DNA from 3 places in the Pectobacterium quasiaquaticum genome. Region 2 is predicted to be linked to each of the others. Evidence: predicted binding sites of a transcription regulator. Region 2 holds the regulator's gene; each other region holds the start of a gene.

Region 1 (4,368 bases), 1.1 Mb from region 2:
GTAACAACCTGACTCTCCGTACGCGAATCAAGAGGCTGGCTCGCAAAACGATTTGCTTCTCGCGCTCAATAGAAATCCACGAAAAAGTCATTGGAGCCTTCATCGAAAAGAAAAATATATGTTCTACTAATTGGAGGCATTACCCATTATTCGTCACACGGTGAAGTGTACAAATCTTCAGGCAATGATACATCCCTTTGTTCGACTAATGGGGGGTATTAATTCTCGCGAAGGTGACCTGAATGTCGAATCCATTGGAACGGTTGTGGTTGTGATGTTGCTCCTGATGAAATAAGGGAAAAGGTTACCGTTCCTGCATGGCTTGCAGCGCCTGTGCACAGGCCCATGCTGAGCTCCACGCCCATTGGAAGTTATAGCCGCCGAGCCAGCCGGTCACATCGACCACTTCGCCGATGAAATACAACCCCGGCACCGCGCTGGCTTCCATGGTTTTGGAGGACAACGCACGGGTATCAACGCCGCCGAGGGTAACTTCGGCTGTGCGATAACCTTCCGTACCGTTTGGCTGCACGCGCCACTGTTGCAGGCTCTGTTCAATCTGCATTTGCTGTGCGCTGTTGAGCTGTTTCAGTGTGACGTCCGGCAGTTGTCCTAACGCCTGTAGGCATTCAACCAGTCGTTTAGGTAGCCACTGTGCCAGCGTGTTTTTCAGGCTTTGGTTCGGGTGAGTGGCGCGCTCGTCATTAATAAGCTGGGTGAGATCGCGATCGGGTAGCAAATTGATGGTGACGAATTCACCCGCTTGCCAGTAGCTGGAGATCTGCAAAATAGCCGGGCCAGAAAGCCCACGGTGCGTAAACAGGATGTTTTCACGGAAGGTCACGCCGTTTTCTGCGGTGATGACGGTCGGCACGGAGACGCCGGAGAGCGTTTGTAGCTGTTCGAGCAGCGGCTTGTGCAGCGTAAAGGGCACCAGTGCAGCGCGAGTTGGCAGCACATTGATACCGAACTGTGCGGCAAGCTGGTAGCCAAACGGCGTCGCGCCTAGGCCGGGCATCGACAGGCCGCCGCAGGCAACGACTAACGATGCGCTCTGGAATGCTGTGCCGTTGCTTAGCTGGACGGTGAACCGATCGTCTGATTTCTCCACCGAGGTCACTTCACTGCGCAGACGGAGGGTGACGTTCGCCCGCTCACATTCTGTTACCAGCATGTCCACGATTTGCTGGGCGGAATCATCGCAGAATAACTGGCCGAGGGTTTTTTCGTGATAAGCGATGCGGTGGCTGTTGACCAGACTGATGAAATCCCATTGGGTATAACGCGCCAGTGCCGATTTACAAAAGTGGGGATTGTGAGACAGATAGGCCGCTGGCTCTGCATACATATTGGTAAAGTTGCAGCGCCCGCCCCCGGACATCAATATTTTCCGGCCAGCCTTCTTGCCGTTATCGAGCAGTAGAACACGCAGTCCGCGTTGTCCTGCCTGTGCCGCGCAAAACATGCCTGCTGCACCGGCACCGATGATGACAGCGTCAAACTGTTCCACAATGCATTTCTCCGATGAGTGATTTTATCTTCTTGGATTGCCACAGGCTGAAAGCCGTAGGGCGGCAAATTGTAGTGTTGGTTTTTGTTCGACACCAGCGTAACAATTTGCATATTTTAGTAAAAATATATAATTATTTGATTTTTATTGATTAAGTGGTTTATTCACCGATCGTCGTCACATATTAAGTCAAAAAAATGTCATATTTCGCTTTTCCAGACCCCTGCTTGTCGCAGATAATGCGCCGCGTTCATGACCACTAAATGGCCTAACGTTTATGCTACATTTATTTGCCGGTTTGGATTACTACACTGGCCTGATGTTGATATTGGCTTTGTTGTTTGTACTGATGTATGAAGCCATCAACGGTTTTCACGATACTGCGAATGCCGTTGCCACTGTTATTTATACCCGAGCTATGCGCGCCGAGTTTGCCGTTGTTATGGCGGGTGTCTTTAATTTCTTCGGTGTACTGCTGGGTGGCCTGAGCGTGGCCTATGCCATTGTTCACCTTCTCCCCACGGATTTATTGCTGAACGTGAGTTCGGCGCACGGCCTGGCGATGGTCTTTTCCATGCTGCTGGCCGCCATTATCTGGAACCTGGGTACTTGGTACTTCGGTATTCCTGCCTCCAGTTCTCACACGCTGATCGGCTCCATTATTGGTATTGGTTTAACCAACGCGCTGTTGACGGATACCTCCGTCGTGGACGCGTTGAACGTGCCGAAAATGATCAGCATTTTCCTGTCGTTGCTGCTCTCGCCGATTGTGGGGATGGTGGTCGCAGGTCTGATGTTGCTGGTACTGCGTCGGTTCTGGAACAACAGCAAAAAACGCAAGCGCGTGCATCTGACGCCTGTCGATCGCGAAAAGCAGGACGGCAAACGTAAGCCGCCGTTCTGGACGCGTACCGCGCTGATTTTATCAGCGATTGGGGTGAGCTTCTCTCACGGTGCAAACGACGGTCAGAAAGGTATCGGCTTGATTATGCTGGTGCTGATTGGCGTCGCGCCTGCCGGCTTTATTGTCAACATGAACGCGTCTGGCTATGACATCAGCCGTACCCGTGATGCCGTTGTCAATTTGCAGGAATACTACAAGCAGCACGGCGACGCGCTGACGCACGTTATCGACCTGTCTCCACCAGTCATTCCTACGCCAGAAAGCACGACTCCCAGCAACGGTCAGAAAGAGTTTCACTGTGACAGTTCACGCGTAATGATTGCGATTGAACGTACACAGGGCCTGCTGAATAACCTGAAAAGTTACGACCAGTTGAACCCTGACGATCGTAGCAGAGTGCGTCGCTTGCTGATGTGTATCTCTGACACGATGGACCGAGTGATCAAGCTGCCAGAAACGTCGGGCGAAGATAAGCGCTACCTGAGCAACCTACGTAAAGACATGCTGCAGACGGTTGAGTATGCGCCTCTCTGGATTATCGTCGCTGTCGCATTGGCGCTGTCTCTGGGCACCATGGTGGGCTGGAAACGCGTTGCAGTGACCATCGGTGAGAAGATTGGTAAGAAAGGCATGACCTACGCACAGGGCGTTTCGGCGCAGGTGACGGCGGCTCTGTCGATTGGCGTTGCCAGTTACACCGGTATGCCGGTTTCCACCACGCACGTATTATCCTCGGCGGTTGCCGGGACGATGATTGCGGACGGTGGGGGAGTACAGGGCAAAACGATAAGAAGTATTCTGCTTGCCTGGGTGTTGACGCTGCCTGTCTCAATGCTGATGTCCGGTACGCTGTACTGGCTGGCGTTGAAGCTGATCTAACTATCATAAAAAAGGCGATTCTGTGGGGAATCGCCTTTTTACTTTTTATCGACGTTCATGGTTGTCATACCAGTGATGGTGTTAATAACAATAGTGATGTTAATACCAGAAAATTGTGTAAGTATCCGCGTTTAATACCATATCGTCATCGCAAACAGACTGATGACGATAAGGCCACACAGGGCGGTCGTAAGCAGAAACTGTCCCCGCACGCGCTCGCAACGGCGAATAAACTCAGGGTCGTGATGATCAAGATAGCGTTGCGCGTAAATATAGCGTACCAGCCGGATTTGTTTACTTGGCTGGCCATGCGATGTAAAAAATCCCCCCCCGTCAACGTATTGGTAAAGCAGCGGGTCACAGTCACGCAAAATCAGCAGTAATACGCGTAATGAAGAATAGTACCTCGCCATATTGATGATACAGACGATACATAAAGCCCAGAAAAGCGCAAATGTACTAATCATGCTTTCCTCCCGGTCGTTCTATTCGTCAGGTTCGATGGTCATACATTCCCGTTATCCACCAGTCACCGGTGACAAGCGTTACTATTTATTATCCGCGACGCTTATCGACGCCGTTTTTTCTGTGACATTTTTTTCTACGAATAGTTATGCCACGCGCTTGCGCACGATTTTATTGTCATTTTGGCTAGCCAACGGCATCACGACTAGCCCCATTCTCGTTTTCCATCCCAAGGTGCAGCGGACAAGTTCACCACCCCTACTTGTAGTGTAGAAGAAGAATGTTCGTTTGTGCCAGAGAGGCTGGCGCAATCGGCATAAAGGACGATTTTCGACGAGATAATGCCATTTCAGAAAGGAGAAGCTGCGCGATTTAACTGTGAAAAGGAGCGGTTTCTACTACACTTATCAATAGAATTAACAGGTTTTAAAACGGGTTGTGATCGACTGAACAGTCCGATAGCGTGGACGAGTGCTATCCTATAATCCGCTGTTAAGTATCAGATTGGCAGGAGAAATATCTGCTAACCCTTAATTAGTCTTTACGGAAGGAGTCTTATTATGGCTTACAAACATATCCTTATTGCTGTTGACCTTTCTCCAGAAAGCAA
Region 2 (4,368 bases):
GCTGGTCGTCGATTAAAAGCTGAATGCCTGATGCGCGCGCCTGTAACGTGCTCAGTGCGACGTTTGCCTGCTTGTGCTTGTCATAGACGCGTTCGGAAATCAGGCCGTAAATGTCCGTGCCGGTCAGCTCTTCCAGCAGTTCCGCTCGGTCATCTGCTTTGGCGTTGAGGAAGGCGGCAAACTGCCCCTGAGACAGCATCATGGATCGCGTGAAGCGGCCAAAATCCAGCCCGGTGAGCTGTGTGATCATCTCTTTCTTATCATTGAGCTTTTCACACAGAATCTTGCCGTCTTCAATGAGCGCAAGTTCGGCCTTTGGAGACTGCAAATTGCCGTCTGGGGCGTTTCTTGCCCGACGCTGGCTCCAGAAGGCGCGATATCCGACGCCTTTAACTTCAAACTCGACTTCGGCAAGGCACTCAGCGGTGTTACGCGTCATCAGGTCATTCTGGCTGGCGGAAAGCAGCCCAAGCCGTGGCGTTTCGTGGTACAGCGCCAGACAGATCGCATCCAGCAGCGTGGTTTTCCCCGCGCCGGTCGGGCCGGTAATGGCAAATAAGCCGTTACTGGAAAAGGGCTCTTGCGTGAAATCGATCTTCCATTCGCCTTTCAACGCGTTGAGGTTTTTTAAGCGCAGACTGAGAATTTTCATTTGGCCGTCTCGCTATTTTCCAGTTCGTCAATAACCTGATTAAACAGCGTGCGAACACGCTGTTGGCGGCTGTCTTCCATGTCTGTCTCCGTTACCAGACGACGCTCAAAAACGTCATGTACGCTCAGTTCGTTCAGCGTTTCCTTGTCCTGTCGGGTAATCGCCTGCAGGCGTTGTTCACGCGTGCGGCGCAGCAGCAGCACTTCTACGGGCAGGTTCTCGGTCATCGCCTGAATGCGTTTTTGCATGTCGCTCAGATAATCCTGCGTGTTGATTTCAATATCCAACCACACGGGTTTATCGCCCTGATAATTCTTGAAGGTGGCCAGCTGTTGTTCAATATCGCTCAGGCTACCTTTAATCAATTGCATCGGCTGAGTCATGGGAATTGACAGGATGTCTATCTGCGGAGGCGTTTGCGGTAACGCGTCAGGTGCAAAGCTCACCAGACAGACCGATTTCTCGCTGTTTAGCTCATCAAAACTCAACGGGATGGGCGAACCGCTGTAGCGAATATGCTCGCTTTGGGTCACGCGCTGCGGGCGGTGAATATGGCCGAGCGCGATATAATCCGCAGGCGGAAAAGCCTGAGCAGGGAAGGCATCGAGCGTACCAATATAGATATCGCGTACGGATTCTGAGGGGGTTGCGCCAATCGTCGTCAGATGTCCGGTTGCGATAATCGGCAGCGGCAGGCCAAGCTCGTCGCGCTTTTGGCAAGCCAGTTGATAACATTGCTGGTAGTGCGCGGTAATCGCTTCCTGTAGTGCCAGCTGTTTTTCATCCCCGGATTGCCCGGCTTTGCTGGTCAACACATCACGCGGACGTAAAAAAGGAATCGCGCAGAGCAGGGCTCTGGGCTGTCTTTGACGGTTTTCTAGCAGGAGCACCTGTTGGGCCGGATCGTCGCTGGCGCAGGCAATCACTTGCGTGTTCAGGCAGGCCAGCAGTTCGCGAGATTCATTTAGCATCGCGACAGAATCGTGGTTACCGCCGAGAACAATGAGCTGGCAGCCTGTGCGCTGTAGCGCGACCACGAAGCTATAATACATTTCCCGCGCATAGCTGGGAGGAGAGCCGTTATCAAAAATATCGCCAGCAACGATAATGGCATCGACCTGGTGTTGTTCCACCTGAACGATAAGCCAGTTTAGAAAAGCCTGATGCTCAGCAGCGCGGCTTTTGGTATAAAAATATTGCCCTAAATGCCAATCGGCAGTATGGATAATGCGCATCGTGCTCTCTCGATATTCATGCCGCGTGGCGGTGGATGACGTTGTCATTATTTATTATGTGAAAGGGTGTGTCGTCGCCATGGTGCTTTGTCATCGTAATGCCATGATTATATATAGCAGGGATGGCGGCTGTCGCGGTGGAATCAGGCTTTTGGAAAGCGGCTCGAAAAATCGGATGTACGCGTTGTAACAATCGTGCAGAGAGGCCCGTGTGCTTTTCATAAATCTGTCATAAAACTGACGCATAATGCCTCCGCTTGCTAACAGCGACGATGATTAACGACAGGATTAACAATGGCAAAACGCATATTAGTCGTGGAAGATGAAGCACCAATTCGTGAAATGGTCTGCTTTGTACTGGAACAAAATGGTTATCAACCCGTTGAAGCTGAAGACTATGACAGCGCGGTGACGCAACTGTCGGAGCCATTCCCGGAACTGGTGTTATTGGACTGGATGCTGCCAGGCGGGTCGGGCCTGCAATTCATCAAGCATATGAAGCGCGAGGCGCTGACGCGTGATATTCCGGTGATGATGTTGACCGCGCGTGGCGAAGAAGAAGACCGCGTGCGCGGGCTTGAAGTGGGGGCGGATGATTACATTACCAAACCGTTTTCACCCAAAGAATTGGTGGCGCGTATCAAAGCCGTCATGCGCCGAATTTCACCGATGGCGGTGGAAGAAGTGATTGAAATGCGTGGCCTGAACCTCGATCCTTCCTCACATCGCGTGACGACCGAGGAGCACGCGTTGGACATGGGGCCGACGGAATTTAAACTGCTGCATTTCTTTATGACGCATCCTGAACGTGTTTATAGCCGGGAACAGTTGCTGAATCACGTTTGGGGCACTAACGTTTATGTTGAGGATCGTACTGTCGACGTTCATATTCGTCGCCTGCGTAAAGCGCTGGAAACCAGCGGACATGACAAAATGGTGCAAACCGTTCGGGGAACGGGCTACCGTTTTTCAACGCGTTACTGAGGTGATCGTAACCGGAGACACATTAACGTGCTAGAACGTTTATCCTGGAAAAGGCTGGCATTGGAGCTAGCTTTTTTTTGTTTGCCCGCTTTACTGCTGGGGCTGATTTTTGGCTATCTGCCCTGGTTTCTGCTGGTCGCCGTATTAGGCTTACTGTGCTGGAATTTTTATAACCAGCTAAAACTCTCTTATTGGCTGTGGGTTGACCGCAGCATGACGCCGCCGCCCGGCCGCTGGAGCTGGGAACCGCTGTTTTACGGTCTCTATCAGATGCAGTTGCGTAATCGACGCCGACGCCGTGAGCTGGCGCTCCTTATCAAACGGTTTCGCAGCGGTGCCGAATCCTTACCTGATGCCGTGGTGATCACCACCGAAGAAGGAACGATCTTCTGGTGTAATCATCTGGCGCAGCACCTGCTGAGTTTTCGTTGGCCGGAAGATAACGGTCAGAATATCCTCAACTTATTGCGCTATCCCGAATTCACGAATTACATGAAAGGACAGGATTTTAGCCGTCCTCTCACGCTGCAGTTGAATAATTCCCACCATGTTGAATTCCGCGTGATGCCCTATTCCGAAGGCCAGCTATTGATGGTGGCGCGTGATATTACGCAAATGCACCAGCTTGAAGGAGCCAGACGTAACTTTTTTGCCAACGTGAGCCATGAACTGCGTACGCCGCTGACGGTGTTGCAGGGCTATCTGGAAATGATGCAGGAAGAAACGCTGGATGCGGCGCTACGCGGAAAAGCGTTGAATACCATGCAGGAGCAGACCCGACGCATGGACGGGCTGGTCAAACAGTTGCTGACCCTGTCCCGTATTGAGGCGGCAACGGCCATCGATCTGAATGAAAAGGTCGATATTCCGTTGATGCTGCGCGTATTGCAGCGTGAAGCGCAGACGCTGAGTCAGGGGCGTCATGAGATCGTCTTTCGTGTGAACGAAAGCCTCCGCGTGTTTGGTAATGAAGAACAGCTGCGCAGTGCGGTATCCAATCTGGTGTATAACGCGGTCAACCATACGCCAGCGGGAACGCGTATCGAAGTTTGTTGGCAGAAGATCCCACAGGGCGCGCAATTTCAGGTCAGCGATAACGGGCCTGGCATTGCGGCCGAGCACTTGCCGCGCCTGACGGAACGCTTTTATCGGGTGGATAAGGCGCGCTCACGACAAACGGGCGGCAGCGGGCTGGGGCTGGCGATTGTGAAGCATGCGCTTAGCCATCATGATTCGCGTCTGGAGATCATGAGTGAGGATGGTCTGGGCTCACGTTTTGTCTTTACGTTGCCGAATCGGTTGATTGTCCCTGCCTCTCTGGCTGAAAATACGGTGAAACCTTCAGCCTGACGGAAAACGCTATCTATGACATCCGCCACTCGTATTGCGGGCGCTTTTTTACTGCTGCTCAGCGCGTTGTGTTCCGCACAGCCTCGTCAGATGCTGGCGGGTAATCTCTCCAGTGCGGGGTCGGATACGCTGGCTAACCTGATGGCC
Region 3 (4,368 bases), 820 kb from region 2:
GTCAATCCCGCCAGCCCGCCGCCGATAATCACAACGTCATAGCGCATGACGATCCTCCTGACTGTCGCTGGCCGTCAGGCCGCACAATCCCTGATAAATCCAACTGGTAAACTCGCTTTCGCGCAGCGCATTGCCCCACGCAACTGGGCGAATCCCTTTCCAGCGTTCGTTCAAAAACTGGCTGAGCTGCGTGAGCGACTGCTCCGGCGTCGCGGTGCCCAGACGGCACAGCAGACCCGCCGCACGACAGGCACAGAGTTCACCCTGACAGGTGCCCATACCCACGCGGGTGCGCCGACGTAAATCAATCAGGTTATTCACCTGTAACGATTCCACGGCGTAGCGTACTTCCCCCGCCGTCACCGCCTCACATTCGCACACCAGACTGCGGTCCAGACGCTCACCGGACAGCATTCGCTCGGCACGTTCACCGTGACGATAAATCGCCGAACCGCGCAGCGGTGCAGAGAGCGGTTTTGCCGCAGGATAAGCTGACAGAGCGTGAGGAGCGGTTCTCACCTCATCCAGCGACTCAGAGCCGGGCAGCGGCGTCTGTGCCGTTGAGCAGGCCACCTCATGACCCAGCTTTTTGCAGATGGAGTCAGTCACCCATTCCGCCATCAGGCGGTAGGTCATCAGCTTGCCGCCGGTGATGGTAATAAATCCTTCCAGCCCGTCGCGGCTGGCATGGTCGAGCAGCACAATGCCGCGACTCACGCTGCGTCCGCTGGGGTCGCTATCGCTGGCAACCAGCGGTCGAACGCCCGCATAGGCGCGTAGAATGCGCGTACTCGCCAACGTCGGCGCTAGCATCGAGCCTTCCCGCATCAGCGTTTCCACCTCAGCAGGCGTCACGAGCATATTGTCGATTTGATCGTAATCGATGTGGGTTGAGGTGGTGCCAATCAGCGAAATGGTATCGCCCGGCACCAGAATGTCGGCGTCCGCCGGTTTACGGCAGCGGTTGATCACCATGTTGTTGATGCGGTGCCCAAGAATCAACAGCGCGCCTTTTGCTGGGAACATGCGCACACGCAGATCGGCATATTCCGCAATGTGTTGCCCCCAAATACCGCCCGCGTTGACCACCACCTGTGCATAAATTTCTGTTTCTACACCTTTTTTATGGTCGAAAACGCGCACGCCGGTAATACGATCGCCATTGCGAATCAGCCCGATGACCTCGTGATAGGTCAACACTTCCGCGCCGTTCTCGCAGGCATCGATCATGTTGGCCGCCGTCAGGCGAAAAGGATCGACCGAACCATCCGGCACGCGCACCGCGCCAATCAGCGTCGGATTTGCTGCCGGTTCCAGTCGTAACGCTTCCTGCGGGTCCAACGCCTGCGCGCGAATTCCCGCCTGCTGACAGGCGGTAATAAACTGCGCCTGCCAACCGAGATCGTCTTCTGGCAAGGTGATAAACAGACCGTCGGTAGGCTCAATACAGTGGCGAGCTATCCGCCGGAGAATCTGGTTTTCTTCAATACATTCGCGGGCAGACTCGCCATCGGTTACTGCATAGCGGGCACCGCTGTGTAATAAGCCGTGATTACGCCCGGTCGCGCCGGTCGCAATGTCATAACGTTCAAGCAGCAGGCAGCGCAGTCCACGCAGGGCACAGTCTCGTGCCGTACCCGCTCCCGTCGCACCACCGCCGATGACAACCACGTCAGTTTCACGCCAGTTCCCCGTATTTTGCATCATGTTCTCGCTCCAGGCGGATGGTATCCCCGTCATACTTCAAGCTGCTTGTGCGTTGGCCGCCCTTACTCACCCCAGTCACTTACCTGAGTAAGCTCCTGGGGATTCGCGCGGTTGCCGCGTTACAAGGCCATAAATGGGCCTTGCCCTAAAGGGTCAACGCAGAGCGTTGTTCAAAACGCTAACGTTTTGTCACGCAGCTCGAATTATTTAGGGCGTATATGTTGCTATTGGGACACAGAAAGAAGGGTTAATGTTTGATAAAGAGCAAAAACGAGCACAAAACGAAAATCAATGGGTGTATAAAAACAATAAGTGTGATTTTCATCACTAAAACCACACTGTGGAATTTTCCAATTCTGTTAACATGAGCGCAAAAATCGTCACAGTTTCATAAAAGTGTAACATTAGCGTCATGAATCACACTCATTTGTACGCTAGCCCCATACAATATCGTTCGTAATAGAACAAAAAAGCTCTCGTTTTTTTTCGCATTGGAGATATCTATGCTGAGTATTTTTAGGCCTGCCGCCCACCAGCCACGCGTGTCGCAAGAACACGTCGATCCGCTCTATCGCCGCCTGCGCTGGCAGATTTTCATGGGGATCTTTTTTGGCTACGCCGCCTACTATCTGGTACGTAAAAACTTCACACTAGCCATGCCTTATCTGATTGAACAAGGCTTCTCGCGCGGTGACCTTGGGTTCGCGCTGTCGGGTATTTCCATCGCCTACGGCTTTTCCAAATTCATCATGGGTTCGGTATCTGACCGCTCCAACCCACGTGTATTCCTACCTGCGGGTCTAATTCTGGCAGCAGCCGTCATGTTATTCATGGGCTTCGTACCCTGGGCAACCTCTAGCATTGCTGTCATGTTCGTCCTGCTGTTCTTGTGCGGTTGGTTCCAAGGGATGGGCTGGCCACCGTGTGGACGCACCATGGTTCACTGGTGGTCACAAAAAGAACGCGGCAGTATCGTGTCCGTATGGAACTGTGCTCACAACGTCGGCGGTGGGCTTCCGCCTCTGCTGTTCCTGTTGGGTATGGCCTGGTTTAACGACTGGAAAGCCGCACTCTACATGCCGGCCTTCGCCGCTATTCTGGTTGCGCTTATCGCATTTGCACTGATGCGTGACACACCGCAATCCTGCGGTCTGCCACCGATTGAAGAATACAAAAACGATTATCCTGCTGATTACAATGAAAAAGCGGAAGAAGAACTGACGGCTAAGCAGATCTTCATGCAGTACGTTTTCCCGAACAAACTGCTATGGTACATCGCGATCGCCAACGTTTTCGTTTACCTGCTGCGTTACGGCATCCTCGACTGGTCCCCGACCTATCTGAAAGAAGTTAAACACTTCGCACTGGATAAATCTTCCTGGGCTTACTTCCTGTACGAATACGCGGGTATTCCGGGCACGCTGCTGTGCGGCTGGATGTCCGACAAGGTCTTCAAAGGCAACCGTGGTGCAACGGGCGTGTTCTTCATGACGCTGGTGACAATAGCCACCATCGTTTACTGGATGAACCCAGCCGGCAACCCGGGTGTGGACATGGCCTGTATGATCGTTATCGGCTTCCTGATTTACGGCCCAGTCATGCTGATTGGTCTGCATGCACTGGAACTGGCACCGAAAAAAGCAGCAGGTACCGCAGCGGGCTTCACCGGCCTGTTCGGTTACCTCGGTGGTTCCGTTGCCGCTAGCGCCATCGTCGGCTACACCGTTGACTTCTTCGGTTGGGACGGTGGCTTCATGGTGATGATCGGCGGCAGCATTCTGGCGGTACTTCTGTTGGTTGTTGTTATGCTGAATGAGAAAAAACATAAAGCAGAGTTAGCCAGTCGCGCCTAACCCACTCTTGTAGCATCCCTCTGGCGGCGTCATGATGACGCCGCCTTCGTTTGTGCCATAAATCACAGCACAACCTCAGCGCTGATTACTTCAGAAACAGTTCACGCAGGTAATTCGGCACCGCGCTGTCCGCGTTAGAGCCAATCACTTCGCGATCCGGCAACATATCTTTCAGGCGCTGATGCGCGTTCTGCATCACGCAACCTTTACCCGCCATCGACAGCATTTCGTAGTCGTTCATGCCATCACCAAACGCCACACACTCTTTGAGCGAGAAGCCGATAATCTTCGCCACTTGTTCCAGCGCATGGCCTTTAGACACGCCGCCCGCCATCACTTCCAGACAGGTAAGCGTCGAAAAGCTCACGTTAACGCGGTCGCCCCAGCGCGCATTGATCGCTTCTTCCAGCGGTAACAGCTGTTCATGGGAATCACAGGTAAAGAACACCTTGCTGACGCCATCGGTTTCGAGCAGTGCAGGCTCGAACAGCTTGTATTTAAAGATCGACTCTTTGAAGAAGCGCTCTTCTTCCGCGCGCGGACGGTTCATAAACCACTCATCATCGCGGTAAACGTGCGTCAGCATATCGGGGTTATTGTGTACGACGCTGTAGAGGTCGCGGGCGATATCCTGATCCAGGTTGTGGCTGAAAATCAGCTCGCCCTGTGAGTTGTGCACGCGCGCACCATTCGAGGTAATCATAAACGCGCTGATGCCGAGGTTATCGCGGATCTGCGCAACATCCATGTGATGCCGTCCGGTCGCAAACACAAAGTGAATCCCTTTTTCCGTCAGCAGCCTGAGGGT

What was found. Region 2 encodes PhoB, which activates phosphate uptake and scavenging genes when phosphate is short. Its sites were predicted from a motif close to CTGTCATAAAACTGNCNNAT; they were not measured.
Region 1: the regulator PhoB is predicted to act here: its motif matches at 1,697-1,716, upstream of pitA (inorganic phosphate transporter PitA).
Region 3: the regulator PhoB is predicted to act here: its motif matches at 2,093-2,112, upstream of glpT (glycerol-3-phosphate transporter).

Annotation. Positions count from the first base shown of each region.
Region 1 covers NZ_CP065177.1:4,369,612-4,373,979, forward strand. Annotated here, with positions in the region: partial or broken gene IG609_RS19965 (IS1 family transposase) at 1-164, shown strand, start outside; gene IG609_RS19970 (BaiN/RdsA family NAD(P)/FAD-dependent oxidoreductase) at 305-1,510, opposite strand; gene pitA (inorganic phosphate transporter PitA) at 1,788-3,293, shown strand; gene uspB (universal stress protein UspB) at 3,425-3,760, opposite strand; gene uspA (universal stress protein UspA) at 4,319-4,368, shown strand, end outside.
Region 2 covers NZ_CP065177.1:3,283,362-3,287,729, reverse strand. Annotated here, with positions in the region: gene IG609_RS15060 (AAA family ATPase) at 1-652, opposite strand, end outside; gene sbcD (exonuclease subunit SbcD) at 649-1,887, opposite strand; gene phoB (phosphate response regulator transcription factor PhoB) at 2,182-2,871, shown strand; gene phoR (phosphate regulon sensor histidine kinase PhoR) at 2,899-4,221, shown strand; gene IG609_RS15040 (PstS family phosphate ABC transporter substrate-binding protein) at 4,237-4,368, shown strand, end outside.
Region 3 covers NZ_CP065177.1:4,099,776-4,104,143, forward strand. Annotated here, with positions in the region: gene glpB (glycerol-3-phosphate dehydrogenase subunit GlpB) at 1-47, opposite strand, end outside; gene glpA (anaerobic glycerol-3-phosphate dehydrogenase subunit A) at 37-1,707, opposite strand; gene glpT (glycerol-3-phosphate transporter) at 2,211-3,560, shown strand; gene yigL (sugar/pyridoxal phosphate phosphatase YigL) at 3,646-4,368, opposite strand, start outside.